One region of the Bradyrhizobium sp. 41S5 genome, then DNA from elsewhere that is predicted to be linked to it. Evidence: predicted binding sites of a transcription regulator. Region 1 holds the regulator's gene; each other region holds the start of a gene.

Region 1 (7,240 bases):
GGTTCGAACGCTCCGAGAGGAATTCGTGCACGAGATAGCCATGGGCCCCGTGCAGCTCGAGCACCTCGAACCCGGCCTCGTGCGCGCGGCGGGCGGCCTGCCCCCAGGCCGCGACGAGGTCCTTCACTTCCTGCGTTGCCAGCGCCCGCGGCACCGGCCAGCGCTGACTATGGGCGATCGCGCTCGGGGCCACCGGCGTCCAGGCGTCCCAATCCTCGATTGCGACGCTGCGTTCGAGCGGTCGGTCGCCCTCCCAGGGGCGGCTTGCGCGCGCCTTGCGGCCGGAATGGCCGAGCTGGATGCCGGCCACTGCATTCTGCTGCTTGATGAAGCCGACGAGCCGGCTGAGCGGCGCGATGAACTTGTCGTCCCAAATGCCGAGATCGCCGATCGTCCCGCAACCGCGCCGCTCGACCTTGGTCGATTCGACGATCACCAGGCCGGCGCCGCCGGCGGCGAACTTGCCGGCGTTCATCAGATGCCAGTCGGTCGGAAAGCCCTTCTCGGCCGAATACTGATGCATCGGCGGCACCACGATGCGGTTCTTCAGCGTGACGCCGCGGATGGTCATCGGCGAAAACAGCAGCATGTCGGACATCGCTTCCTCACTTCACGTCGTTACCCGGCATGCGGGATCGATCTTGTATTTGGCGCCAACGATATACGCACCGCGCGATGGCCGATAGGGCGCGCGGCGCGCAACACCGTGGCGACATCGACCAACGAGCTCTTCCTATTGAGCGGGCTTGCGGTTCGCCGACAGGTCCGTCGGGCAGTTGAGCCCGCATGCGATCACGTTCTTCTGGTCGGCAACACGCCAGACCAGCAGCGCGACCAGGACGATGATGGTGACGGTGAGCTTGGCCAACGTGTCGTGATTCAATTTCAGCTCCGAGCAACAATCCGCATGAGCGACAGTCATCAGCTGCGAACAAAACTGGCCCCGGGAGCCCCTTGAAGGCCGCTGCCGGGGCCGCCCCGCGTTCAATTCAACGTGGTCGAGATCATCATCGTACGGACCTGGCGCGGCCTGCAAGCTCTCCGGTCCGCATGGCAACACGGGCACAGCCGCGCGCGGCCATGCTGGAACTTTCTCGTCCGGAATGCCGCGATCTCCGGGAACCTGCCCGGACATCACCTAGTCCATATGGGCTACATCGTAACGACAGCCGTCAACTCCGCGCAAGCCTCGCTGCGCCCGCGGCGATTGCGTCATTGAAGCTCGTATCCCAGAATTGTCCAACCTCGGCGCGCGCGTCGAGCACGCCGAGCTTGAGGAAGGTGTCGGCAACCTTCTGGTGGGTGTCCGGGTCAGGTCGCTGACTGAAAACTCGCCGCGCGCAGCCCCGGCGCCGCGGGATCCGCGGCGCAAAGAAAGGCCCCAGCGAGGGGGTACACGCTGAGGCCAGAGCAACTTGTCACACTATCCTAGACCTCGCCCCAGCACTTTCTTTTGCTCCTTCGGAGTTACCGGATTCATACGGGTCGAAGACTGAACCTTATTGCTCGCTCGCGCGTATCCATAACGTCAGGATTTTGCCATTCCTCCTGGGGCTAGAACCAACGCCGCCCGTCGTATTTCAATGCGGGCGGCGTTGCGCGTTTCTGGCCTGGAACGCGAAGCGAGCTAGCGCGCCCGCGCCGCTGACATTGATGAAAGTTCCCGGGCAGGAGCCGGAACGGATGCCAACCGACGTGAGTTGGACAGCACGATCTTGAAAGACGGAGCGTCATCGCCGTGAGCCGAAAAACCCTGCAGGCACGTTCAGAGCAGGCGCTCGTCGTCGTCATTCTCAGCACCGGCGCGCTCATCGCCTACCTCGGCCTGGCGCTTACCAGGATGTGAGAGGTCTGCCCGGCAAGCAGCAAGTCGCTTGACGCCCCAAATGCCCAATCACTGATTTGCCCGACGGCGCAAGCCCCCGCGTTAAAAATATTTCGCCTTATCCGAAACAGAACCCAGTTTATGCCGCCCGTCTCACCCGATCGAGGGGCGCTTCGCGATCGTCACGAACGTGGGTCGAGATGCGGTGGACGCGCAGTGTGCAACTGACGAGTGCCCATGAAGCGGCTCCGGTTGCACCTGTGGTCATACCCCGAGCTCTCTGCCTTTACGCCGCGGCCTCTCGGCTCGAGCACCAGCGCCTCTGGAATACTGGATCACCCGCATGCGCGCGGGTGATGACACCGCGTGAGAATGGACCGAGCCGGCCAACGTCAGCACCCTGGTCGCATGCCTGCCGCACAAATCGGAGACATTGCCGGCCGCCCGCAATTCTCGTACACGGTTTCACGCAATGACCTCGCAACTCTCTCCCGATTCCGTCGACGTGCTGCTGTTCGATATCGGCCGCGTCGTGCTCGACATCGACTTCGAGAAGGTGATGGCGCACTGGGCGCGGCATGCCGGCTGCGCGCCGGCCGACCTCGCTACGCGATTTGTCGTCGACGACAGCTTCAGGCATCACGAGATCGGCCGGATCGACGACGCGGCGTTCTTCGCAAACCTGCGCCGGACGCTCGGCATCAACCTCACCGATGCGCAGTTCCTCGAAGGCTGGAATGCGATCTTCACCGGGGAGATGCCGGGAATTGCCCCCCTGCTCGCGAGCGCCGCCGTGCGGATGCCGCTCTACGCCTTCTCCAACACCAATCCGGCCCATGTCGCGCATTTCTCGGTCATCCATGCCGAGCTGCTCAGCCATTTCCGCACCGTCTTCCTGTCCTCGATGATCGGCTTTCGGAAACCCGACGCCGAGGCCTACGATCATGTGGTAAAAGCCATCGGTGTGCCGGCGTCGCGGATCCTGTTCTTCGACGACCTGGCCGCCAACATCGAGGGCGCGCGGGCGCGCGGCCTTCATGCCATCCACGTGACATCGACGGATGACGTGGCGAGGGCTCTGACTGCACTTGGTATTGAACATTTGGATTGATGGAGCTCCGAGCGTGGCCCTGATGCCGGTTGCCGATGCCCTGTCCGCCGTCCTCGCCGGCGCCGAACCGCTGCCGGAGGAGATGGTCGCGCTCGATGCCGCCTACCACCGCACCCTGGCGCGCGACCTCGCCGCGCGGCGCACCCAGCCGCCGCAGCCGATGTCGGCGATGGACGGCTATGCCGTGCGGGCGGCCGACGCTGGTGATCTGACGGCCCGGCTCAAGGTGATCGGGGAAGTCGCCGCCGGCCGGCCGTTCGAGCGGATGGTCGGCGCCGGCGAAGCGGTGCGGATCTTCACCGGCGGTGTGATCCCCGATGGCGCCGACGCCGTCATCATCCAGGAAGACACCGCCGTCGACGGCGACCACATCACGATCACGGAGGCCGCAACCGCCGGACGGCACATCCGCCCGGCCGGCGTCGACTTCCGTGCGGGCGACGTGCTGCTCAATGCCGGCAGCCGCCTCTCCGATCGCGCGCTGTCGCTGGCCGCCGCCATGAACTATCCGGAGCTCGCGGTGCACCGCCGTCCGAAGGTCGCGGTGCTGGCGACCGGAGACGAGTTGGTGATGCCGGGCTCGACGCCCGGCCCCGGCCAGATCGTCTATTCCAACGGCTATGCGCTGCGGGCGCTGGCGCGCGCCGAAGGCGCCGAGACCGTCGACCTCGGGGTTGCCGCCGACACGGTAGAAGCGACCACCGCCGGCATCCGCCGGGCCCGCGAGACCGGTGCCGACATCCTGATCACGACCGGCGGCGCCTCGGTCGGCGACCACGACCTGGTCAAGCAGTCGCTGGAAGCCGAGGGCGTTCAGATGGCGTTCTGGCGGATCGCGATGCGCCCCGGCAAGCCGATGATGCATGGCCGGCTCGGCGCGATGCGGGTGATCGGCCTGCCCGGCAATCCGGTGTCCTCCTATGTCTGCGCCTTCCTGTTTCTGGTGCCGTTGATTCGGGCGCTAAGCGGCCGAAAGACTGTCCATCATGTCCGCGCCAGCGCCCTGCTCGGCCGCGATCTCGCCGCCAACGACCAGCGCGAGGACTATCTGCGCGCGCGCCTCGAGGAGCGCGAAGACGGCACGCTGATCGCAACGCCTGTCACGCAGCAGGACTCGTCGCTGCTCGGGAATCTCGCTGCGGCACGGGCACTTCTCGTGCGTCCGCCGTTTGCGCCTGCCGCCGGCAAAGGCAGCGAATGCGAGATTCTGATGCTGCCTGAGTGAGGCTCGCACGGCCCGCCGATTGTGCGCTGCCGGATGCGTTCACCGGAAATTAAGTGGTTGCGGAACACATATCGAACATATAGTGTCCGTTCATGATTTGTTTCGAGTACTGGTGTGTACAAATGGGAGGCCGCGAGGGAGCGCTTGTGATGAGCACCGTGCTCCTGAGGTCAGGCCCCGCCTGAAAAGTCTCGGAATCGAACGACGCTACCAACCGGGGGAATACTCGAGATGCTCACGCGCAAACAGTACGAACTTCTGCGTTTCATCAATGAACGTCTGAAAGAGGCCGGCGTACCGCCCTCCTTCGACGAGATGAAGGATGCGCTCGACCTGCGCTCGAAGTCCGGAATCCACCGCCTGATCACTGCACTGGAGGAGCGCGGCTTCATCCGCCGCCTGCCCAACCGCGCCCGCGCCATCGAAGTCATCAAGCTGCCTGAGCTCTCGGCCGGCGGCGGCAACGGCCGCCGCGGCTTCACCCCGAGCGTCATCGAAGGCACCCTCGGCAAGCGCACCAGCACGCCGCCGATCGCCGAGGACGACGGCAACCGTCCGGTCGCGGTCCCCGTAATGGGCCGGATCGCCGCCGGCACGCCGATCGAGGCGCTGCAGACCCGCAGCCACACCATCAGCGTGCCGCCCGACATGCTCGGCTCCGGCGAGCACTATGCGCTGGAAGTGCGCGGCGACTCGATGGTCGACGCCGGCATCCTCGACGGCGACATGGCGCTGATCCAGCGCAACGACGTCGCCAACACCGGCGACATCGTGGTGGCGCTGATCGACGAGGAGGAAGCCACCCTGAAGCGCTTCCGCCGCCGCGGCGCGTCGATCGCGCTGGAGCCGGCCAATACCGCCTATGAAGTACGCATCCTGCCGCCGAACCGGGTCCGCATCCAGGGCAAGCTGATCGGCCTCTATCGCAAATACTGATGGCGGCGGGGAACGAGCAACACATCGGATCGTTCCTTGAATGATAGCGTAACGTGCTGTTTGCCCGATGCGCTCCGACACCTCTCACGCGGCGTCGCGTGTTTGTGATTGGGGCGTTGGGCGACCAGTCGTACAATCGCCCAGAAACGAGGAGACACTCGTTCGCTATCGTCCACTCTGGTAGAGGCCCTATGCCTCAAGGAGAGGCACTGGTCGCTACCTCGATTAGAGGAGCCATCCGATGTGTGACTATAGTCTGCACGCCGTGGCGTCGCGCCCCGCCATTGTTGGAGAGACGCTGATCACCACGACTTTCCGCGGCACGTCGACCCGCGGCTTTGCTTCGGAGACCGATCCCACTGTCGCGGTCTGCATGCTGCCGGGCACCGAGCTCGCTTTCGCCGAGAACGTTCGCTACGACAGCCGCTGGATCTGGACCAAGACGATGAACTTCCGCGTCGGGGTGTTCAACGAAGTCGAGCCCGACGTTCCCGATCGCCATCATGACGCGGTCGAATTCCCCGACGGCAGCCATGTGCTGGTGACCCAGCTCGTCGAGGGACAACGTGTCAGCGTGCTGCAATTGCCGGCACTGCATCCGCCGGTCGAGCAGAAGCCGAAGGTTGTGGAGCGGCGGCCCTCCGCATTTGCGTCGCTGTTTTTGGGTTGAGCACATCGTCGCCGCGGAATGAACCCGTTCAGCGGCGGATGACCTAAGCGATTTCGAGCGACCCCGGACGCCGGGTTCCGGGGCGCGGCTGGAGAATTGCGTCGGCGCGCGCCTTGGCGCATCATCGGGCACGGAGGACGTGCGTGGTGGTCGACAAGGTCACATGGCAAAAGGCTGGACGCGTCACGGAGCCGGGCCGCTACTTGTTCCGGTTCGGCTGGCTGACGGTGACGGCTGACGACCTGAAGGTCTGGGAGCAATTTCCCGAGGCTTCCTTCACCCTCGTCAAGAAGCCTGACGCCGGCCCTGACTCCGACGAATACCATCTCGGCCTGTTCGAGTTGCCGACCGGCCCCTCGCCCGACAACGGCTAATCTTCGCCCTGCAAATCGGTCTCGGCCGGCGTCGCATCGACGGTGGGCCGCGGCGCGCTTGCGGGGGCGCGCAACGTCGTCGCAGCCTCACCGTCGCCGGGAACCGCTGGCGACCACGGCCGGTCGATCCCTCCGGGCTTGACCGCATCGATGGCGTAGCCGTCCCTGATGCGCCGCAGCACCAGCGCGCCGTGGCGCCGCAGCCGCTCGGCATCGATCACCGAGGCCGCGCAGTCCCGCGGTGCCGGCCGTGCGGTCACGATCAGTGCCGCACGGTCGCAATCGTCGGCCAGCGCCTCGGGCCGGCTCGCCAGCGCGACGAAGGCGCCGCCGGGCCCTTGCGTCACGCAGCCGCTCGGATCGCAGGAGACGCCCTCGCCGAGCGACGCGTCCGTCGCGGTCCGCGCGTCGGCATCCGCCGCCAGCCACTCCTTGACGAGGAAGGCGTCCTTCGCGCTGTGCATCAGATGCAGCCGCCCGTCGCCGCCCCGCACCGCGACGTTGCGGCCGTCGGCGGAGACCAGCACGTCCGGCTGCGGCACCCGCACCGCCCAGACCGAGGCCGCCACCAGCAGCACCGCACCCGACCAGCGCAGCGGCGTCCGCAACAACCCGAGCAGGACGAGGCCCGCGCTTGCGACGATCAGCGGCCCGATCCCGAACGCCGCCATCCGGCCGACCGCGCCCGGGAGCGCTGCGACCCATTGCGTCACCAGGATCATCCAGTCGATGCCGAACCCCATGATCGCCCAGAACACGCCGTCGAAGCCGAACGGCATGGCGAGCAGCCCGAGCAGGCCGGCCGGCATCACGACCGCCGACACCACCGGCATCGCCGCAAGGTTCGCCAGCAGCCCGTAGGGCGTCACGCGGTGGAAATGGAACGCGGCGTAGGGCGTGGTCGCGAGCCCCGCCACCAGCGAGGCCAGGATCAGCATCGTGAGCTCACGCCCGCCCCACAGCGCAACCCGCGCGGTCGCCGAATGATCGGGCGACGCCAGCAGGTTCGGCAGCCCGATCTGCACCAGCGCCACCAGCCCGAGCGTTGCCGCAAACGACATCTGGAAGCTCGTTTCCGAATTCAGATATCGCTCGTTTC
Region 2 (7,240 bases), 3.7 Mb from region 1:
GGCTGAAGAAGGCGGTGCTGCTCTCGTTCCGCCTCAACGACATGGGACAGATCGCGGGCGGCCCGGGCACGGCATCGTGGTGGGACAAGGTGCCCTCGAAGTTCGAGGGCTGGGGCGAGAACCGCTTCCGCGACGCCGGCTTCCGCGCCGTGCCGGGCGCGATCGTGCGCCGCTCCGCCTTCATCGCCCGCAACGTCGTGCTGATGCCCTCCTTCGTCAATCTCGGCGCCTATGTCGATGAAGCCACCATGATCGACACCTGGTCGACGGTCGGCTCCTGCGCCCAGATCGGCAAGCGCGTGCACATCTCCGGCGGCGTCGGCATCGGCGGCGTGCTCGAGCCGCTGCAGGCCGAGCCCGTGATCGTCGAGGACGACTGCTTCATCGGCGCGCGCAGCGAGGTCGCCGAAGGCGTGATCGTGCGCAAGGGCGCGGTGCTGTCGATGGGCGTGTTCCTCGGCGCCTCCACCAAGATCGTCGACCGCGAGACCGGCGAAATCTTCGTCGGCGAGGTCCCGGAATATGCCGTCGTCGTTCCCGGCACCCTGCCGGCCAAGCCGCTGAAGAACGGCCAGCCGGGCCCTGCCACCGCCTGCGCCGTGATCGTCAAGCGCGTCGACGAGCGTACCCGCGCCAAGACCAGCATCAACGAGCTGCTGCGGGACTGATCGAACCAAATTCCATCTGACGCCAATGATTCCTACTGGGTGATGGCCGCGGGCGCGGTCGTCTCCGTGCTCTATCTCTGGGGCTTCATCGCGCTCGCCTTTCTGCCTGGCACTCGCTACCCCAATCGCTATGGTCCCAATCCGCTTGGAAAAATTCATGTGCGGAGACGTGGCGACCGCGACAGTGGGTCGCGCTCCAGGCAGGGCTGGGATCGGCAGAGCGAGCTCGAATGATGCCGCACAAAGCTGGTCCACCCGCGGTGCGACGTGTTAAGCGAGGCGCATGAGTGATGCTGTCTCGATTGCCCGCGATCTGGTTCGCTGTCCCTCCGTCACCCCGGCCGACGCCGGCGCGCTTGGCGTTCTGGAAAATTTGTTGAAAACCGCGGGCTTCGAGGTCCATCGCGTGACCTTCTCCGAGCCCGGCACCGCCGATGTCGACAACCTCTATGCCCGCATCGGCTCTTCGGCGCCGCACATCACCTTCGCCGGCCACACCGACGTGGTGCCGCCCGGCGATGAAGCGGCGTGGACGCTCGGTGCGTTCTCCGGCGAGGTCAAGGATGGCTATCTCTACGGCCGCGGCGCCGTCGACATGAAGGGCGGCATCGCCTGCAGCGTCGCCGCGGTGCTGCAATATCTGCAGGATCATGCCGGCAAGGCAAACGGCTCGATCTCCTTCCTGATCACCGGCGACGAGGAAGACGTCTCGATCAACGGCACCGTCAAGCTGTTGAAATGGTGCGCCGAGCGCGGCGAAAAATTCGATCATTGCGTGCTCGGCGAGCCCTCCAATGTCGAGGTGCTCGGCGACATGATCAAGATCGGCCGGCGCGGCTCGCAATCCGGTACGCTCATCGTCGATGGCGTGCAGGGCCACGTCGCCTATCCGCACCGCGCCTCGAACCCGGTGCCTGATATCTCGCGGTTGATCGTCGCGCTGAGCGACGAGCCGCTCGATCACGGCAGCGCGCAATTCCAGGCCAGCAACCTCGAATTCACCACGGTCGATGTCGGCAACACCGCGGGCAATGTGATCCCCGGCCAGGCGCGGGCGAAGTTCAACATCCGCTACAACGACAACCACACCCAGGAGAGCCTTCGGCAGCTGGTCGACGCGCGACTGGCGAAGGCCTGCGGCAACCGCATCCGCGCCCATATCGACTGGCAACCGTCGAACTCCAACGTGTTCGTCACCCAGCCCGGGCCGTTCACCGACCTCGCGGTCGCCGCGATCGAGGAGGTCACCGGCCGCAAGCCGGAGCTGTCCACCTCCGGCGGCACCTCGGATGCGCGCTTCATCTCGAGCTATTGCCCGGTGATCGAATTCGGCCTGGTCGGCCAGACCATGCACCAGATCGACGAGCGCACGCCGGTGGCCGATCTGGAGAAGCTGACGCGGATCTATCGGGGCGTGCTGGACAGGTATTTCGCGTGATCCAGCCGCTCGGCTGGACAAGAACATCGAAAACAACCCCATGCACAGTAGGGATTGGGGCCGCTAGTAGTCCACCCGCACCAGATATAGCCCCTCAGGCGGCGCGACGGGGCCGCAGGCGGCACGGTTGCGGGCGGCCAGCGCGCCAAAGAGATCGTCCGCGCTCCAGCGGCCCTCGCCGACCCAGACCAGCGAGCCGACCATCGAGCGCACCTGGCTGTGCAGGAACGAGCGCGCCGACGTCACGATGTTGATCGCATCGCCCTCGCGCTTGACGTCGAGCTGATCGAGCGTCTTCTCCGGCGACTTCGCCTGGCACTCGGTGTCGCGGAAGGTGGTGAAATCGTGCTTGCCGAGCAGCCGTTGCGCGGCGCTGTGCATCGCGTCAGCATCGAGCGCGCGCGGCACGCGCCAGACGCGACTGACGTCGAGCGCGAGGTTCGCGCGGGTGTTGGTGATGCGATAGAGATAGTGCCGCTTGATCGCCGAGAAGCGCGCCTCGAAATCGTCGGGCACGATGTCAGCTGCGAGCACGCCGATCGGATTGGGCCGCAGATGCGCGTTCAGCCCGTCGCGGAAACGGCCGGGCGGAAAATGCTTGGCGATGTCGCAATGCGCGACCTGGCCGCGCGCATGCACGCCGGCATCGGTACGCCCTGCGCCATGGACGCGCACGTACTCGCCGCAGATCGCCTTGACCGCCGTCTCCAGCGCGCCCTGCACGGTCGGTGCATTGTCCTGGATCTGCCAGCCGGAAAACGGCGTGCCGTCATATTCGATGGTGAGCTTGTAGCGCGGCATCAGGCGAGCCGCGCCGGCGGCTTCAGCGGCGTGCCGCGCAGAAAATCCGCCGCCTTCATCGGCGCCTTGCCGGCGCGCTGCAATTCGAGGATCCGGATTGCGCCATCGCCGCAGACGATCGCAAGATTGTCGTCGAGCACGTCGCCCGGTTCGCCCGCACCTTTCGCCAGTTCGCAGCGCAGGATTTTCAGCCGCACCGGCTCGCCCTCGCCTGAGAGCTCGCACCAGGCGCCGGGGAACGGCGAAAGCCCGTGAATGTGCCGCAGCACCGCATGCGCCGGCTGCTTCCAGTCGATCCGCGCCTCGGCCTTCTCGATCTTGGCGGCGTAGGTGACGCCGTCTTCGCTCTGCTTCGTCAGCTGCAACCCGCCACGCTGCAGCGCGCCCATCGCGCGCACCATCAAATCGGCGCCGAGCGGCGCCAGCGCGTCGTGCAGGTCGGATGCCGTCATGCTGTCCGAGATCGACAGCCGCTCGGCCATCGCGACGTCGCCGGTGTCGAGGCCGACATCCATCTTCATCACCATCACGCCGCTTTCGGCGTCGCCCGCCATGATGGCGCGGTTGATCGGCGCGGCGCCGCGCCAGCGCGGCAATAGCGAAGCATGCAGGTTGAAGCAGCCGAGCCTGGGTGCATCGAGGATGGCTTGCGGCAGGATCATGCCATAGGCGACCACGACGGCGGCATCCGCGTCATGCGCGCGAAATTCCTCGAGCGCCTCCGGCGTCTTCAGCGTCTTCGGCGTCAGCACGGGAATGCCGAGGCGGCGCGCCTCCTGCTCGACCGGCGTCGGCTGCAACTGCAGGCCGCGCCGCCCGCCCGGCTTCGGCGCGCGGGTGTACACGGCCACGACCTCATGGCCATGGGCCACCAGTTCCAGCAGCGTCGGCACCGCGAAATCGGGCGTGCCCATGAAGATCAGACGGAGAGGCATCAACAGCACTCGCTTCGTTCCCTCTCCCCGTGTGGGGGAGGGTTAGGGAGGGGGGTAGCAGCAACGGCGGTGCTTGCGGCTACCCCCCTCTCCAGCTCTGCCCCACAAGGGGGAGAGGGCATACCGCGCAAGCGGAAACGCTATTCACACCACACTCACTCCGCCGCGCGCTTGGCGGCCTTCTCGAATTTCTTGAAGACGCGGTCGCGCTTCAGCTTCGACAGATAGTCCACGAACAGCACGCCGTTGAGATGGTCGATCTCGTGCTGGATGCAGGTGGCATAGAGCCCCTCGGCATCTTCCTCGTGCAGCTTGCCGTCGAGGTCGGTGAAGCGCAGGCGGACCCGCGCCGGGCGCTCGACCTCCTCGTAATATTCGGGGATCGACAGGCAGCCCTCTTCGTAGACCGACAGCTCCTCCGAATGCGAGATGATCTCCGGATTGATGAACACCCGCGGCTGCGGCGTGGTCTCGCCGTTCTCGTCGCGCTTGGCGAGGTCCATGGTGATCAGCCGCAGCGGCTGCGCGACCTGGATCGCCGCGAGCCCAATGCCCGGCGCGTCATACATGGTCTCGAGCATGTCGTCGGCGAGCTTGCGGATCTCCGGCGTCACCTTCTCGATCGGTTTCGACACCAGACGCAACTGCTTGTCCGGCAGGATGATGATTTCTCGTAATGCCATGGCGGCGATTTAAGCTGCTGACTTCATGGGGTCAATGCGCTCAGGAACCGGTTAAGGCAGCCTTAACCACGTTTCTTCACGCAACGCTAACCAGGAAATTTAAGGGAGTGTTTACCACAAATGTTCCCTTTTCGTTCGATGACGATGCCGAATCGGATACAACTGCTGGCATGAACGAGATTCTCCTCACGATTGGCGACCTTCCGGTCCGTGTCTCCGACGCTTTGATCGGCCTTGGCGCGCTGGCGCTGATCCTGCTGTTCGCCATCGCCGTGGTGATCGCGCGCGCCAGCCGGCGCGGCGCGGAACTCGCGATGGCGCAGGCCATTCGCGCCGACGAGCTGGAGGAGCGGCTTGCCGACATGCTGCGAGCCCAGAGCGAGGCCTCAGGACGGGTCGATGCGATGGGGCAGGCATTGGCCGGCCGCCAGGCCGAGATGGCCCGTGCCGTCAACGAAAGGCTGGATTCAGTGACCCACCGGGTCGGCCAGTCGATGGAACAGACCACGCGCAACACGATGGATTCACTGCGCGTGCTGCATGAGCGGCTCGGCATCATCGATCACGCGCACAAGAACCTGAACGAGCTCACCACCCAGGTCACGACGCTGCGCGACGTGCTCGCCAACAAGCAATCGCGCGGCGCCTTCGGCCAGGCGCGGATGGAGGCGATCGTCCAGGACGGCATGCCGAAGGGCTCGTACGAGTTCCAGCACACGCTGACCACGGGCAAGCGGCCGGACTGCGTCGTGTTCCTGCCCGACCAGCGCCCGCTTTGCATCGACGCGAAGTTCCCGCTCGAAGCCATGACCGCGCTGCACGATGCGCGCAGCGACGAGGAACGCAAATTCGCCAGCCAGCGGCTGCGCGCCGACGTGCTGAAGCATGTCAGCGACATCGCGGAGAAGTACCTGATCCCGGGTGAGACCCAGGACACCGCGCTGATGTTCGTGCCGTCGGAATCGGTCTATGCCGAAATCCATGACGGCTTCGACGACGTGGTCCAGAAGGCCTATCGCGCCCGCGTCGTGCTGGTGTCGCCCTCGCTCTTGATGCTGGCGATCCAGGTGATGCAGCAGATACTGAAGGACGCCCGCATCCGCGACGCCGCCGACCAGATCCGCAACGAGGTGATGCATCTCGGCGACGATCTCGGCCGCCTGCGCGAGCGCGTACTCAAGCTGCAAAATCACTTCGGCCAGGTCAACGAGGACGTCAGGCAGATCCTGATCTCCGCCGACAAGATCGAGAAGCGCGCCGGCCGCATCGAGGAGCTCGACTTCAGCAAGTCCGAGACCCCGATCGAAGTCCCCCGCTTCGTCAAGGGAGCGACGCCCGAGCTGTTCCCCGCCCCGCGCAAGCTGCAGGCGGGGGAGTAGTATGGCCCCTGATTTCACCTCATAGTCGGTGTCATCGCCCGGCTTGACCGGGCGATCCAGTATTCCAGAGGCCACAGTTGGGGGCACGCAGCTACTACGTCTACATCCTCGCCAGCCGCATCGGCGGCACGCTCTACATTGGTGTGACAAATGATCTCATTCGCCGTGTCGGCGAGCACAGATTGAAACTCATCGACAGTTTCACAGAGAAATATGATGTGGTGAAGCTCGTCTATTTCGAGCAATTCGATGATCCTGAGAACGCGATCAAGCGCGAGAAGCGGCTGAAGAAATGGCCGCGTGGATGGAAAATCTCCCTAATTGAGAAGGACAATCCGGACTGGATTGATCTTTACCCGGAGATCGCCGGTGGCGGCGGATAGGCCTCTGGGATACTGGATCGCCCGGTCAAGCCGGGCGATGACACCCTCCTAGTGGCTCGAATCTGGTAACACCGGGTCCATGACCGCACCTGAAGCCTTGTCAGACGCGTCCGCCAAGCCTCCCGCTCCTCCTGCCGCCACCTCCTGGCGCGACAGCTTCGCGGTGTATTTGCAGCCGCGCGTCCTCATCGTGTTGCTGCTCGGCTTCTCCTCCGGCCTGCCGCTGGCACTATCGGGCTCGACGCTGCAGGTTTGGATGAAGGAGGCCGGGGTCGATCTCGGCACCATCGGGCTGCTCGCGCTGATCGGCACGCCGTACACGCTGAAGTTCCTCTGGGCGCCGCTGGTCGACGCGCTGCACGTGCCGCTGTTCACGCAGGTCTTCGGTCGCCGCCGCGGCTGGCTGTTGCTCTCGCAGCTGCTGCTGATCGCGACGATCCTGGTGCTGGCAATGGCCGATCCGGCGCGATCGCCATGGTTCGCGGCCTTCGCCGCGCTGCTGGTCGCAACCGCCTCTTCGACCCAGGACATCGTGGTCGATGCCTTCCGCGTCGAAAGCCTGCCTGAAAGCGAGCAGGCCGCCGGCATGGCGTCTTACGTCGCGGCCTATCGCATCGGCATGCTGGTCTCCACCGCTGGCGCGCTGTTCATCGTCAGCGGTTTCGAAACCGCCGGCGTCGCGCGACCGTCGGCGTGGATGTGGGGCTATGTGGTGATGGCCGCGCTGGTCGTGATCGGCATCGTCACGGCGCTGGCTGCGACCGAGCCGGCGCAATCGAAAGGCGCGGAGGCGGCCACGCATGCGCAGACCGCCGCCGAACGCGTCTTGCACGCGGCGCTCGGCGCATTCTCCGAGTTCCTCAGCCGCAAGGACGCATTGGCGGCGCTCGCCTTTGTGGTGCTGTTCAAGTTCACCGACGCGTTTTCCGGCACCATGACTGCGCCGTTCGTGA
Region 3 (7,240 bases), 2.9 Mb from region 1:
GTCCTTCATCAGCACGAATTTGCTGCCGCCCATGTCGCGGCGATAGGTCTGCAGCAGGAACGGCTTGGTATTGGCCGCGACCTTGCTCACCGCGCGGTCGTTGAACAGCCGGCGGTTGCGGCAATTGGCGTTGTTCCAGACCGGGTCGGGACCCTGCGGCAGCCGGTAATTCGGATTGTGGGTCGGCAGATAGCCGCTGCGCGCCCAGGCGACGCAGAACACGATGCGCGGATCGGTCTTCTGGATCGGATCCTGGATCGCAGGCAGCACGCGGTCGGTGAAGCTGACATAGTCGCTCAGATATTGCTTCGGATTGGTGCCGGCGATCTCGCGATAATTCTCGTCCATCAATTGCGCGAGCGTGATCTCGCCGCGCGCGATCGCATGCTCGAACAACTCCGAGATCTGTTTAGCGGTGTCGATCACGACGCGGATCAGCGGCGCATCACTGGTCTCGACGCCGCTGTCGGCGATGGTCACGATCAGGCTCTCGGACAGCTCGAGCAGCTTTGCGACGCGGCCGTCGGCATGCTGGAGGTCGCGCGAGGAGAGGTCGACGCCCCTGGCGAGCTCATTCAGCTCCGCGATCACGGTGTCGCAATGGCCGAGATTGGAGGTCGCGGCGCGCGCCACGCTGCCGATCTCGGCGCCGACCGATGAGAAGCCCTCCTGCACGCGCATGATGATGCCTGATATCTGCCGGGCGCCTTCCCCGGCGCTCTTGGCGCGTAGCGAGGCGTCGCTGCTCTCGCCGATCAGGCTGCCGATCTGGCCGTCGAGATCGCGCACGGTGTCGGAAATCTGATGGGTCGCCTGACGGGTCGCCTCGGCAAGGTTCTTCACCTCGTTCGCGACCACGGCAAAGCCGCGGCCGGCATTGCCGGCGCGCGCGGCCTCGATCGTGGCGTTGAGCGCCAGCAGGTTGGTCTGCTTGGCGATCGCCTCGATCGAACCGGAGACCTTGGCGACCTGGCTCAGCGCCGAGCCGACCGCGGCGAGCCGCGCCTCGATCCGTCCGACCGCCGAGACGAGCTCTGCGATATGGCTGACCGCTGTCTCGACCGCGTTGCGCGATTCCGCGATCTGGCCGACCGCGGCGGCTGCGGTCGTTTGCACCGCCTGCGATGCGTTGGCGATGTCGTGATTGGCCGAGACCATGATCTCGGCGGTCTCCTGCAAATGATGGAACCGCTCCGACTGGTTGGCGACGCGGTTCGCGACCTCCTGGACGTTGCCGGCGATGTCGGCAAGCTCGACCCCGAGGCCGCCGATCCGGTCGGCGAGCTGGTCGACCAGCCGTTCGGCCAGTGTCCGGTTCCATGACGTATCCAGCACTGCAAGCTGCGCCGCCGACATGTCGCGTTTCCTCCGTTACAGCAGCCCGTCGCGCCGCCGCAGCATTCCCCATTCCAGTCTAAAGCGTGATTCGGACCGCCGGTCTTGCCTGAGCGTGCACTCGCGCATGCTCAGAGCTTGTAGGCGGTGCGGAAGGCGCCCCAGTGCCGGCCGCGGACGCGGATCGGCACGTCGATTTCGCGCATCATCACGGTGGTGCCGTTGCCCATGTCGCGCGCGTAGCTTTGAACCAGATAGGCGCGCTGATTTTGCGCGGCGGCGAGGCCCGCGGGATCGTTGAAGATGCGGCGATTGCGGCAATTGGCGGTGTTGTAGGCCACGTCGCCCGGCCGCTGCGGCTGCGAGTAGATCTTGTTATGGACCGGCAGGTAGCCGTTCCGGTCGACGGTCGCGCAGAACGCCAGGCGCTTGTCCTTGGCGAGGAACGCCTCGAGCAGAGCAGGCAGCGAGCGATCCGCCCAGTCCAGCATCCTGGTGCGGTACTGCACCGGGTTGGTGCCTGCGATCTCGACATAGTCGGTGTCGAACATGTCAGCGATCGTGATCGCGCCGCTTGCCAGTCCGTCCTCGAAGAGCCTGGTCAGCGCGCGGCCTGCTTCCATCGCGCGGGTGACGAGTTCGGCATTCTCCTCGTGGATCGCCCACATCCGGTCTTCGATCTTCTCGCGCAGCTCGGCGGTCGCCGCCTCGAAGCGTGCCTGGCTGCCTGCCTTGGAGCGGTCGCCGATCCTGATCCGGCAGGCGCCTACGTCCTGCAAGGTCGCGGTCAGAGTCTCATGGGCCGGCAGCCTCTCGGCATCGGGCCCGCCGATCAGGATGCCGTCCATCGCGATCTCGTAGACCGGTGCGGTGACCATGCCGCGCGCGGTCGTGACCTCGATCGTGAGGCTGCAGGGCAGGCGCTCGTTCTTGCGTGGATCGCCGCGCTCGTCCTGGCGCAGCAGCACCGCGCAGCGCGCCTTCAGCTTCTGGGCGAAGGCGGTCACCGCCTTGCCGGCCTTGGCGACATTGTCGCCGTGCGCGGCGGCTTCGCGGGTTGCCGAGTCGATCTCGCCGGCGCTGGTGCCGACCGAGACGATGAAGCGGGAGGCGGAGGCGGCGTTCTGGCCCATCTCGCCGGTGATCTGGTTCTGCTCGGCGACCGCGCCGTTGACGTTCTCGAACACCGGTCGGATCTTTTCGATCGCCTGCGAGATGCGGTGGACGGCGTCCGCCGATCCGGTGGCGTCCTTCTGCAACGCCTCGATCTTGCGCGTGATCTCTTCGGTCGCGCTCTGGGTCTGCACCGCCAGCGCCTTGACCTCGGTTGCGACCACCGCAAAGCCCTTGCCGGCCGCGCCGGCGCGCGCCGCCTCGATGGTCGAGTTGAGCGCCAGCAGCGTAGTCTGCCGCGCGATCTGCGCGATCAGATTGACGACATTGCCGATCGCCGCCGAGGATTCGCGCAGGCGATCGACATTGGCGGTGGCCTCGCGCGCCGCCGCCGCGGCGTCGTCGGCGAGCTGGCTCGCGCTGCGCACCTGCGCGCCGATGCCTTCGGCGGAATGGGTGAACCGGTCGGCGGCTTCGGAGAAGGTCGTCGCGGTGCTCTGCGCATCGCTGCTGCGGACGGTCAAGGCGTCGGTGCGGGCGCGGATGGTCGCGAGCTTGGCTGCCGTCGCCTCGGCGCCGTCGGCCACCGAGCCCGCAGCGCGCTCGAGCTGGCGGATCATCGCGCCGAGTTCGAGTTCCAGCAGCTCCAGGATTTCCCTGGACGAATCCTTGGCCGAATCAGTCTCGGTCGAGACATCAGCCGCGGTTGGAACCTGCGGCGCGGCGGCAGGCGCGGCCGGCTCCGGCACTTGCTTTCGAAACAAACCGAACGCCATGGGGGCTCTGTGGGGCTGTTGGAAGTGGCCTTGGAAAGTTGCGGCGGGACGGGGTGATCCTCGCATCCGGGCATGAAGTCATGGTTAACAAGTGCCTCATATTCCGGCATGCGGTAGTATTCCCCCGCCGGACGGCCTCTGCCGACCTTTGATTTTGACCGCCAGGGGCCTATAAGGCCGCGTTTTCCACTCCTGTTCAGACCCTAGGCTCGAAGAGACGTCGCATGGCCGGCCATTCCCAATTCAAGAACATCATGCATCGCAAGGGCCGGCAGGATGCCCAGAAGTCGAAGCTTTTCGGCAAGCTGGCCCGCGAAATCACCGTGGCGGCCAAGCTCGGTACCCCGGACCCGGCGATGAACCCGCGGCTGCGCGCCGCCGTGGTCGCCGCCCGCGCCGAGAACATGCCCAAGGACAATATCGACCGCGCCATCAAGAAGGCGATCGGCGGTGAGGGCGAGAACTATGACGAGATCCGCTACGAGGGCTATGGCCCCGGCGGCGTCGCCGTGATCGTCGAGGCGCTGACCGACAACCGCAACCGCGCCGCCTCCGACATCCGCTCCTTCTTCACCAAGTCGGGCGGCAATCTCGGCGAAACCGGCTCGGTCGCCTTCATGTTCGATCGCACCGGCATCATCGAATACGACGCCAAGGTCGCCTCCGACGACGCCATGCTGGACGCCGCGATCGAGGCCGGCGCCGACGATGTGGTTTCCAGCGAGGCCGGCCACGAGGTCTATGCCTCGCAGGAGACTTTCCGCGAGGTCGCAAAGGCGCTGGAAGCGAAGTTCGGCGAGCCACGCAAGGCGGCGCTGACCTGGAAGCCGCAGAACACCGTCGCGGTCGACGATGAGACCGGCGAAAAGCTGTTGAAGCTGATGGACCTGCTCAACGAGCACGACGACGTGCAGAACGTGTACGCCAATTTCGAGGTGTCCGACGCGCTGCTCGCGAAGATGGGCGGGTAAGCGCCCGTTCATCGCCCGAACTCCGCTGTCATCGCCCGGTTCGATTCGGGCGATCCAGTATTCCAGAGACGGTCGTTTGATCCGCGAGGCCGCAGCGTACTGGATACCCCCGCTTTTGCCGGGGATGACAAGCAAGGATGGGATGACAAGCGACGCCGAGCACAACGACCTCGGCAGGGGACGGACCTCCGTTTGTGTTTCGTTCTCCCCGCGCAGGCGGTATCACTAGCCCATGACATCGCAGCCGATTCGCTCTCCCGTCCGCATCATCGGTATCGATCCGGGTCTCCGCCGCACCGGCTGGGGCGTGATCGAGACCGAAGGCAACCGTCTGGTCTATATCGGCTGCGGTTCGGTCGAGCCGCCGGACGATCTGCCGCTGGCGAGCCGGCTGCTCGCGATCCATGAGGGGCTGGCCGCCGTGCTCGGCGATTACCGACCGGCGGAGGCCGCGGTCGAGCAGACCTTCGTCAACAAGGACGGTGTTGCCACGCTGAAGCTCGGTCAGGCGCGTGGCGTTGCCATGCTGGCGCCCGCAATGTTCGGTATCACGGTCGCCGAATACGCGCCGAACCAGGTCAAGAAGACCGTGGTCGGCGCCGGACATGCCGAGAAGAACCAGATCCAGGTGATGCTGAAGATCCTGTTGCCGAAAGCCGAGCCGCCGTCCGCCGACGCCGCCGACGCGCTCGCGGTCGCGATCACCCACGCTCATCACCGCCAGAGCACCGCGCTGCGGCTCAGGGTGGCGAACCTATGATCGGCAAGCTCAAGGGCCTGATCGATTCCTACGGCGAGGACTATGTGATCCTCGATGTCGGCGGCGTGGGCTATCAGGTGCATTGTGCGGGCCGCACGCTGCAGGCGCTGCCACAGCCGGGCGGCGCCGCGGTGCTTTCGATCGAGACCTACGTCCGCGAGGACCAGATCAAGCTGTTCGGCTTCCGCTCAGATCTCGAGCGTGAGTGGTTTCGACTGTTGCAGACCGTGCAGGGTGTCGGCGCCAAGGTCGCGCTTGCGGTGCTCGGCACGCTGCCGCCGACCGATCTCGCCAATGCTATCGCGTTGCGCGACAAGGCGGCGGTGGCGCGCACGCCGGGGGTCGGACCCAAAGTGGCCGAGCGCATCGTCAGCGAATTGAAGGACAAGGCGCCGGGCTTTGCCGATGTCGATCCCGCGGTGGTGCAACTCTCGGGCGCGATCGACAACAACCGTGCGCCGCGCCCGGTCACCGACGCGATCTCCGCGCTGGTCAATCTCGGCTACGGCCAGCCGCAGGCCGCCGCCGCCATCGCCGCCGCCTCGCGCAGCGCCGGCGAGAAGGCCGAGACCGCGCAGCTGATCCGGCTGGGCCTGAAGGAATTGTCGAAGTGAGAGCGGAGCAGCGCGTTGCCGCAAGCGAGATCAGCTCGATCAGCCGGTCAGGGACGCGGTGGGCATTCGCCCTGCTTGTCATCTTTGGGGGCAGCCTGATTACAGGGGTATTGGCCGTCTTCGCCTTGTCCGCCTCATGGTGCCTGCTTAGCCCCGTGTCGCGATGTTTCTCGGTTCAACACGATACAATTGCAGTTGCGCTGATGGGGCTCAAAATCTGGTCATTACCTGCCATCTTGGTGGCGACGTCGGTGACGGTGATCAGTCAGATTCGTGGCGTCGTTGTCTGGTGGAATGTTCTTATTGCTGCCGCGCTATCGATGGTAATGAGCAGTGTCGCGATATCCGGATTGGCTGAGTTGGGCACAATTCCTCTGGTGCTCATAACGAGCCTGGTGCTCTTCGTGGGAGTTCAATTGTCACGATTGATCAGCAACCGGTTCAGCGGCTATCCGATATGAACACGCCCTCGCGCATCGTCACGCCGGAACGCCGCTCCGACGATGTCGGCGACACCGCGCTGCGTCCGCAATCGCTGACGGAGTTCGTCGGCCAGGCGCAGGCGCGCAAGAATCTGTCGATCTTCATCGAGGCCGCGAAGAAGCGCGGCGAGGCGCTCGATCACGTGCTGTTCGTCGGTCCCCCCGGCCTCGGCAAGACCACGCTGGCGCAGATCGTCGCGCGCGAGCTCGGTGTCGGCTTCCGCGCCACCTCCGGTCCTGTGATCGCGAAGGCTGGCGACCTCGCGGCGTTGCTCACCAATCTGGAAGAGCGCGACGTGCTGTTCATCGACGAGATCCATCGCCTGAGCCCGGCGGTCGAGGAAGTACTCTATCCCGCGATGGAGGATTTCCAGCTCGACCTGATCATCGGCGAAGGTCCCGCGGCGCGCTCGGTGAAGATCGAGCTGTCGAAATTCACCCTGGTCGGCGCGACGACGCGCGCGGGCCTGCTCACCAACCCGCTGCGCGACCGCTTCGGCATTCCGGTCCGGCTCAATTTCTACACCGTGGAAGAGCTGGAGAAGATCGTCACCCGCGGCGCCCGCGTGCTGAACATCGGCATGAGCCCCGATGGCGCCAACGAGATCGCGCGCCGCGCCCGCGGCACGCCGCGCATCGCCGGCCGCCTGCTGCGCCGCGTGCGCGACTTTGCGTCCGCGGCGGATGCCGATTCCATCGATCGCGGCATCGCGGACCGGGCGCTGAGTGCGCTCGAGGTCGACAGCGCCGGCCTCGATGCGATGGACCGGCGCTATCTCACCACCATCGCCATGAACTATGGCGGCGGTCCGGTCGGCGTCGAGACCATGGCGGCGGCGCTGTCGGAGCCGCGCGATGCGATCGAGGACATCATCGAGCCCTATCTGATCCAGTGCGGCTATCTGCAGCGCACCCCGCGCGGAAGACTGCTGACCTCGCATGCCTTTCGCCATCTCGGCCTCGCCGAGCCGAACCGCGATCCCTCGCAGTTCGGCCTGTTCGGCGGCAATGGCGACGACGACTAAGCATGATCCGGAAAAGTGCGATGCGGTTTTCCGGTGAAGATCATGCTTAAACAAAACCGCCCGCTCTCGAAGACGTGAAAAGACGTGTTGACGCAGCGCACCGCGTTGCGCGGTAACCTTGCGCGCTAACCATTGCGACGCGTCTGCAGGCCGTCTGCACAAGC
Region 4 (7,240 bases), 970 kb from region 1:
CTCATTCCGGCGCTCGCCTGCTGCTGGCTTGCTGCGGGCCTCGCGGCCTGCGACTACACGACGCGAGAGGCCGCGATCGTCGCGCCGGTGGATCCGCCGGGCGGGGACCCTGTGCAGGAGCCGACCGACGTCAAATACTATCCCTCCGATGAGCCGGTGCGGATGGGCCTCGAGCAATACAACCGCGGCAACTACGGAATCTCCCAGCGCTATTTCAGGGACGCGGTCGAGAAGGCGCCGAAGGACGTGACGGCCTGGGTCGGGCTCGCGGCGAGCTATGACAAGCTGCGCCGCTTCGATCTTGCCGATCAGGCCTATGCCCAGGCGATCCGGATTGGCGGCGAGACCGTCCAGATCCTCAACGATCAGGGCTACTCCCTGATGCTGCGCGGCAATCTGGGCGGCGCGCGGCGCAAGTTCGAGAAGGCGTATTCGCTCGATCCGGGCAATCCGGTCATCGCCAACAATCTCGAGCTTCTCAACGGCAGCCGGAAGTTCATCGAGCGGCCGCCGAACAATCAGCCGTAGGCTGATGATCCTTGTCCCGGCGGCAATCGATGCCGCCGTGCCGATCTAATTCGGCGTCAGCACGGCATCGACGCGGCGGCTGTTTCGCGTGCTGATGATGATCGCGCCGTTTCGGATCGCAAATTTCGCACCGATCAGTCGCGGCGCCTTCTCGGTCAGCGACGACGGCAACGGAATCATTCCGCCTGTGATGGGATCGCCGACGTTGATCGGCGGCCCGCCGGCAGCGGTCGAAGGGGCCGCCTTGATGTACTCCTTGATCAACTGAATCTCTTCTCGCGAGAGATTGAGCGCGGCCTGTTCGCTCCCGGCGTCAGCGGCCTTCTTGTCCGCTTCGGCCTTGTCTTGCGCCTCCTGCTGGGCGGCTTCGCGTTTCGCGGCGTCCTGCTCGAGCCGAGCGAGACGGTCCCGCAGCGGGACCAGCTCCCGCCGCAGCGCGGCGTTGTCCGACTTCAGCGACGAGATCTGGCCGAGTGCAATCGCTGCCGCAACGCACGCAACGACCGAGATCAGGCTGAGGCACGCAACGGCCAGCCCCGGCATTCCAACGCCCTTGGCCGTTTTCCGATCCGGCACGCCGCCCTCGGAACGCCGCCGCCGCGCCCGGGCAAATCGCGGCATGCCGGTGCCGAGGAGTTTCACAAGGTGCGAGAGCCGGGAAGCGTTTCGGTCCGTCTCGTGAAGGGAACCAAATGCCGGCCCGGGCATGATCGAAGCGCGCGGGATTTGCGCATAAATAGCGTCGCTCGGTTCGACAACAGCATCGCTGATCGCATCGTGCGGGTCGGCAGCAACGGTCTCCACACACTCCGCTTGCCGGTCGCCGAACTCTTGCTCGCCGAACTCCTGCTCGCTGATTTCCTGTTCGACGCGGGACGCTTCAAGCGAGTGCCATAGCGCGAGGCCGGAGTCCGTGACCTGCAGCCCGGCCTCGTTGATCGAAGCCCATCCGGATTGGAAGACGTCGGCATCGCCAAGTTCTGACGATTGCTTCAACTTCGCAGCTGCATCGCCCGCGGCGATCATGCGCTTGACTTCGCGGCTGACCTCGTCAAGCGGGATCCGTTGCTCGGGTCTTGCGGCCAGCACGCTCAAGATCGCCAGATTGAACCTCATGTGGCGCCTCTCGATGCCCCGGCAACCGCCGGCGCGGACGCCCGTCAGTCGGCGAACCAGGCAAGTGTAGCGGCTCCCTCAGAGGCAAACAATGCGCCTTCCAGCGCACGACCGATGGATAAGTCCGCCTGCGAACGAGACGCGTCAGGATCACGTCCGCTGGAGCGCCTCAGAGAAACTCGCGAAGCCTGGAGAGCTCGATCACGTGCTCGGGCGACAGCACCTCCGGCACCAGGGGCGGCTGCGACGTGGTCCGGATCTCGTAGAGATGCCGGGTCTTCTCGGGCTTACCCATGAAGTCCCGGATGCATTGGTCGAGTGTTCCGTTGACGATCATATAGGGCGCGCGATCCTCTCGCCTGGAATTGCCGAGAGAAGGCCACTTGTAAAGGGAGGCCGCGGCCTGGAAGTCCACCTGATGAGAGTGGTCGGTCATTTCTTGATCTCTACCCGAAAAAGCCTGCTCGTCAAACAACGCCGGCTCATGAGCGAGCTGGCGCAGCGGGACGCGAGGGCTGCGCGTTGTCACGCTCGTCCTCGGCAGAGAATGCCCGTGGACGTCGAGCGACCTGCCAACCGCCTTGCGGTGATTCCTTCGAAGGCGACCCGCAGCCCGCATCGATGCCCGGTACGACAGCGCGTGCCCAACGTTCATCGGGAGACCGCCGGCGCCCGCGGTCATTCCTGGTCGACTGGAATGGATTTTGTTCTTGTTTTGTTCTATTGGCTATTGTAGCGTCCAAGGACGCGCAGTTTTGGTCAGGTCAGGGATGAACGGGTTGAGATGGCAGCCGCAGCCACCATCCTTCACGCCGACCTGGATGCGTTTTACGCATCGGTCGAGCAGTTGCTCGATCCGTCGCTGCAAGGCAAGCCGATCGCCGTCGGAGGCGGGGTTGTGCTTGCCGCGTCCTATGCGGCCAAGGCCTTCGGGGTGCATGGCGGCATGTCGGGACAGGAAGCTCGCCGGCTCTGCCCGCAACTGATTTTCGTTGGCGGCCACTTCAGCGATTATCAACGGCTGGGTGACGCAGCCATCAAGGTGATCGGCGACTTCACCCCGCTCGTCGAGCGCATTTCGATCGACGAGGCGTTTGCCGACGTGGCCGGCTGCACGCATCTGTTCGGAACGCCCGCCGAAATAGCCGCGGCGATCCGGCGGCGCGTGCGCACGGAGCTCGGCCTTGCGATCTCGGTGGGCGTCGCGCGCACCAAGCATCTGGCAAAGATCGCCTCGCAGGTCGCAAAGCCCGACGGGCTTGTCGTCGTTGATCCAGACGCCGAGCTCGAATTCCTGCACAAACTGCCGGTTGAGTTGATGTGGGGAGTAGGGCCGGTCACCAAGACACGGCTGGACGCGATCGGCGTCTCGACGATCGGTCAATTCGCCAAATTGTCGGAGCGGTCGCTGACGCGGCTGCTCGGTCCGGCGGCGGGCGAGAAACTCGCCGCGCTGGCCTGGAATCGCGATCCGCGACAGCTCACGCCGCATCGGCGCGCGCGATCGGCAGGAGCACAATCGGCGCTTGGCCGAAAGCCCGCGATCGAGGAGGTCATTCGGCCGACGCTGCTCCATCTCGCCGACCGCGTCGCCACGCGGCTTCGGGCGAAATCCCGGCTTGGACGAACCGTGACGGTGCGCGTTCGCTTCGCTGACCTGAAATCGGTGACGCGCTCGATGACGCTCGATGCACCCGTGTGCACGACGGTGATTCTCGCCCGGCTCGCCGAGAATCTGGTGCGCGCCACTCTTGCTGACCATCCAAGCGAGAAAATCATCTCGCTGCTGGCAATCTCGGTGTCGCATCTCGAGGAGCATTGGGATCTTGCGCTCGAGCTCCCGCTCGGACTGGCCGATCAGGCGCTTCGCCCTGGAAGTCCGGCAGGGATGGCGCGCTGGGCGGCGGACTGTGCCATCGACAAGGTCCGCGATCGTTTCGGCTGGGATGCGATCGGATACGGTTCGGCAGCGCTGGAGGTCGTTCATTCGGTGCCCGACGATTTCCGCAAGCTGGCCGAGAAGGACCTCTAAAGCGCGATGAGATCAGGTTGAATCGTCATCGCGCTTTAGCTTCTTGTTTGCGCATGATCTTTTCGGAAAACCGCTTCGCACTTTCCCGGATCATGCTTTAGCTCTTCGCCGATTCACCGGCTTGTCATTGCATTAAGAAAAGGCAATCCGGAATCGCGGGCTTGTGAGTGGTGGCCTGGCGCGACCGGTCTATCCTGAGCATGCGGAGGATAGCCATGAAATTCAGCTCCGAACTGATCCAGACGATGCGCGATGCGCTGGACACGGTGATGGCAAGCGTGCCGGCCGATCAATCCGTGTTCGGTCTCAAGGCGGCCGTCGCAGAATGCATCTTGCGGGCGGCGGCGCACGGCCAGACGTCGTTCGACGGGCTCGTGGCGTCGGCATCCGATCAGCTGCAATCGATCATCTCGATGCTGACGTAAGGCGTGATCCGGAAAAATCGCGAAGCGGTTTTCCCTCGCGGCCAACGCAAGGCGTTTGCGCGGAGATCATGCTTTAACAATGAACTAAACGCGATGACGATCTCAACCCAATCTCATCGCGCTTTAGCAGACCAGATCGCGCCCAAGCCTCATTGACGGCTCCCGCGCAGCTTCATCGGACGCCTACGATGAACCGATGCCTTGTTTGGCGATCCTGGTCAGGGCTTCGTATCCGGATGGCGTCAGGTGCAGGAGATCGCTCTTGTAATTGGCGCACGGCGTTGTTCGTCCGCATGCGATGTCGGAGGCGTCGATCGTCCTGATTCCGAGTTCCCTGCTTCGTCTGCTGAGTTCGGCATTGACAGATGCAATATTCTCGGTTGCACCTTTCATCTGCTCGCCTCGCGGAAGAATCTGGATGGAGAAAATCCTGCCGTTCGGCCAAAGCGACCTGATCTCCTCAAACAGCTTTTGATAGGATTCCATCAATCCGCACGGCTTATCGAGATAGATGTTGTTGGTCCCGACCAGCACGATGATGGACTTTGGCCTGATTTTTCGCAGCCGCTCGCGTTCGTGTTCGATGAACCAGAGCGTGTTCTGAATCCTGTCGCGTCCGACGCCGAGGTTGGCCACCGGGCCGGCGCCGAGCGAGGCAGATAGTTCCCTCGGCCACGCCTCAACCAGCGAGTCGCCAAGCAACACTGTCGAGACATCGCCGGACAGGCTCGACACATTTCTCTCATATTTGCGCAGGGCATCGGCATTGTCCGGCATCGCGGCTGTTACCGCGAATTGCGTATCGGTCTTGTCGCATGCAGCTCTCGAACTTTGCGCGCGTCCCTCGGATGGTAGACAGAGCGCTGCGACAATTGATAACGTCGCCGCGACATGGACGATTGACGCGGTGTTGCGGGGTTCTCCATCGTGCGTTTTCGATGTCATTGCGCGGTTCCATCTGAGGGCAGTCAATCTGATGTCGCTGAGCATTTCGATCCTGGGACAGTCAAACAGCATCCTGAAGGCAGGCTTTTTCCAGAAATTTCTGGACGCCGATGACACAATTGAAATGACATCGGCAGGAAGGATCGGTGCATCTCCGTCCTTGCTCGGTCCGTATTTTGCCCAGGGTGATTTCTTCAAAGGCTCGGAGTTTTGCATTGTCGATACATGCGTGATCGATTTTTCGCTGCTTTCCGCCAACGCGATCGATTACTACGATGTTGTGAGATGGGTCGAGTGGATCGGGCATTCCGCCAAACGCGCCAATTGCGAGCCGGTTTTTGTTTGCATACCGGTGAGCGACATCAACGCATCAAGAACGATCATCTCCGCTTGTATTTCCGTCTGCCAGAAGCAGGACTGGTACTATCTTGATGTCAGGGATGTCATTGCCGCGGTCGTCAAGTCCAGGAACGTAGAAGCGAAGGAACTCTATGCAGACGGCAGTCATCCGGCCGAGTTCTTGTCGGGCGTGATAGCGACGCACCTTGGCAATTTCTTGACTAAGATAAGGACGGCCAAGACTGCAAAGTGCAAACGCACGTTTGCATTCACGGCTTACGACCGCGTGCCGCTCAAAGATCAAATTGCGGGCACACCGGTGGAGTATTCGTCGAGGCTGATCACGTTTTCAGGTGTCCGGCTGGAACGCGGCGAGACGTACCCGATCCACATCGGGTCGGATTCATCCATCCGCGGCCTCATGGTGAACTCGGCAGCCTGCAAGAGCGTGCTGTCGATCGAGGGAGACAGAACCTTCCACAAGAACCTGCGTCTCAAGCCCTATCACCCGACAAATTTCGAGGCGCGGCTCGTTCCGATCTGCAGGCCAATTCGAGACCATCAGGGAATGGTCAGGCTATCGCTGACGAACCAGGATGTCTCCATCAGCGATGTGACGCTGCACAGCTCGAAGGAGGGGAATGACGAGGGCTTCATCGAAGTTGCCGATCTCGTCGTCGAGCGAGGATACGACCTGGTGACCTACACCACCACGCGGCCCGCCGATCCGGCTTCCATCAAGTGGGCACCTGATTGATCGGGCGGTTTGATGAGTCGGTCGACCGAGTGACGGTGGCTAAGAGCGTCTCGGCTCCCCAATTGGCGTGCACCATGCGTCCGCCGAGAGGCTCGTTGGCGTAGCAACCGGCTCGATCCGAGACGAGCTTTCTTGCTGCTCCGCCATCCACATTCGTAGGCCGACCAGGGCGTGCATACTCTCGGCATATTCCGCGCTTCAGCCGATTGATGACTTGCCGCTCTGTTGGCCGCCCGCCTTGAAAGTCGATGGATAAGTCGGCCCGCGCTTTGGCTGACGATCTCCCTCCGCTGTAAAATCACCCCGATTCGAGGGGTGATTCATATGACATTCCAAGCCGTCCACCTTGGCGATGACGTTAGGTTGATGGCCTACACGTTCGAAGCCGTGAGGACCGGTCGTCGGCGCGTCTGGTGGCGACAATGACGTCAGGCTATTGGGAATTCCGCTCCAAGGGCGGCACGTTTCGCATCGTGCCGCTGAACGGGCGATTTCACTTCTTCTTCGAAGAGGAGGATTTTGGGTCCTATCACTCGGCAGTGGCCGCGCTCGATCTCCTCGGAGGCTATTCCCATTATCCGTCGGCCCGCGGCCTGCCGTTTGAAGTCCCCGAATGGACGTTCATTAGGGTCGGTTGAAGATGGTTATGGCCATGCGTCTCTCAGCTATTTGCTTGCGCAGTGTGTTTGACGGGCAACGATCCCGCTAGGAAACGACCACGAAAGTCGCCGGCGGAGCTTGGCACCAGCGCGGCGGAAATCGCCGGCATGGGACGATCGGGCAGCCATTTTGTCCGAATTGGTTCGCGAACGCCTTGCCGTAGAACTACGGCACCGGGCCCACGTCTTTCCATTGAGTTACCAATGCGCGATGAGATAAGGTTGAATCGTCATCGCGCATTGGCTCTTTGTTTGGGCACGATCTTGCGGAAACCGCTCCGCACTTTTCCGGATCATGCTTTAAGGGCACGAGCGTTAGTTTGTCGGGGACCGAGGAGTTTCCGTTTGGGGCCAAGCGCGTCGTGCCGCTTCCCTGCTCGCCTAGGCTGCGGTACGCTACCCGCTTTCCCAATTGCGCACTTGAATGGACCGTTCAGTC

What was found. Region 1 encodes LexA, which represses DNA repair genes until DNA is damaged. Its sites were predicted from a motif close to TGTTCNNNNTGTGTTCNG; they were not measured.
Region 2: a site for LexA is predicted at 4,647-4,664, ahead of HAP47_RS04035 (DNA recombination protein RmuC). Genes of this name have one in related genera too.
Region 3: a site for LexA is predicted at 4,385-4,402, ahead of ruvC (crossover junction endodeoxyribonuclease RuvC). Genes of this name have one in related genera too.
Region 4: a site for LexA is predicted at 2,350-2,367, ahead of dinB (DNA polymerase IV). Genes of this name have one in related genera too.

Annotation. Positions count from the first base shown of each region.
Region 1 is NZ_CP083721.1:4,522,404-4,529,643, forward strand. It holds gene HAP47_RS21660 (NADH:flavin oxidoreductase/NADH oxidase) at 1-598, opposite strand, end outside; gene HAP47_RS21665 (hypothetical protein) at 734-883, opposite strand; gene HAP47_RS21670 (HAD family hydrolase) at 2,298-2,936, shown strand; gene HAP47_RS21675 (molybdopterin molybdotransferase MoeA) at 2,950-4,161, shown strand; gene lexA (transcriptional repressor LexA) at 4,393-5,097, shown strand; gene HAP47_RS21685 (hypothetical protein) at 5,339-5,767, shown strand; gene HAP47_RS21690 (hypothetical protein) at 5,914-6,141, shown strand; partial or broken gene HAP47_RS21695 (ComEC/Rec2 family competence protein) at 6,138-7,211, opposite strand.
Region 2 is NZ_CP083721.1:841,878-849,117, reverse strand. It holds gene dapD (2,3,4,5-tetrahydropyridine-2,6-dicarboxylate N-succinyltransferase) at 1-668, shown strand, start outside; gene dapE (succinyl-diaminopimelate desuccinylase) at 952-2,106, shown strand; gene truA (tRNA pseudouridine(38-40) synthase TruA) at 2,170-2,907, opposite strand; gene fmt (methionyl-tRNA formyltransferase) at 2,907-3,842, opposite strand; gene def (peptide deformylase) at 3,998-4,525, opposite strand; gene HAP47_RS04035 (DNA recombination protein RmuC) at 4,696-5,904, shown strand; gene HAP47_RS04030 (GIY-YIG nuclease family protein) at 5,982-6,287, shown strand; gene HAP47_RS04025 (AmpG family muropeptide MFS transporter) at 6,367-7,240, shown strand, end outside.
Region 3 is NZ_CP083721.1:1,635,468-1,642,707, forward strand. It holds gene HAP47_RS07635 (methyl-accepting chemotaxis protein) at 1-1,356, opposite strand, end outside; gene HAP47_RS07640 (methyl-accepting chemotaxis protein) at 1,467-3,224, opposite strand; gene HAP47_RS07645 (YebC/PmpR family DNA-binding transcriptional regulator) at 3,449-4,195, shown strand; gene ruvC (crossover junction endodeoxyribonuclease RuvC) at 4,428-4,955, shown strand; gene ruvA (Holliday junction branch migration protein RuvA) at 4,952-5,569, shown strand; gene HAP47_RS07660 (hypothetical protein) at 5,566-6,030, shown strand; gene ruvB (Holliday junction branch migration DNA helicase RuvB) at 6,027-7,076, shown strand.
Region 4 is NZ_CP083721.1:5,489,231-5,496,470, reverse strand. It holds gene HAP47_RS26735 (tetratricopeptide repeat protein) at 1-528, shown strand, start outside; gene HAP47_RS26730 (hypothetical protein) at 574-1,623, opposite strand; gene HAP47_RS26725 (hypothetical protein) at 1,814-2,080, opposite strand; gene dinB (DNA polymerase IV) at 2,429-3,676, shown strand; gene HAP47_RS26715 (hypothetical protein) at 3,892-4,101, shown strand; gene HAP47_RS26710 (SGNH/GDSL hydrolase family protein) at 4,285-5,091, opposite strand; gene HAP47_RS26705 (hypothetical protein) at 5,078-6,142, shown strand; gene HAP47_RS26700 (hypothetical protein) at 6,565-6,780, shown strand.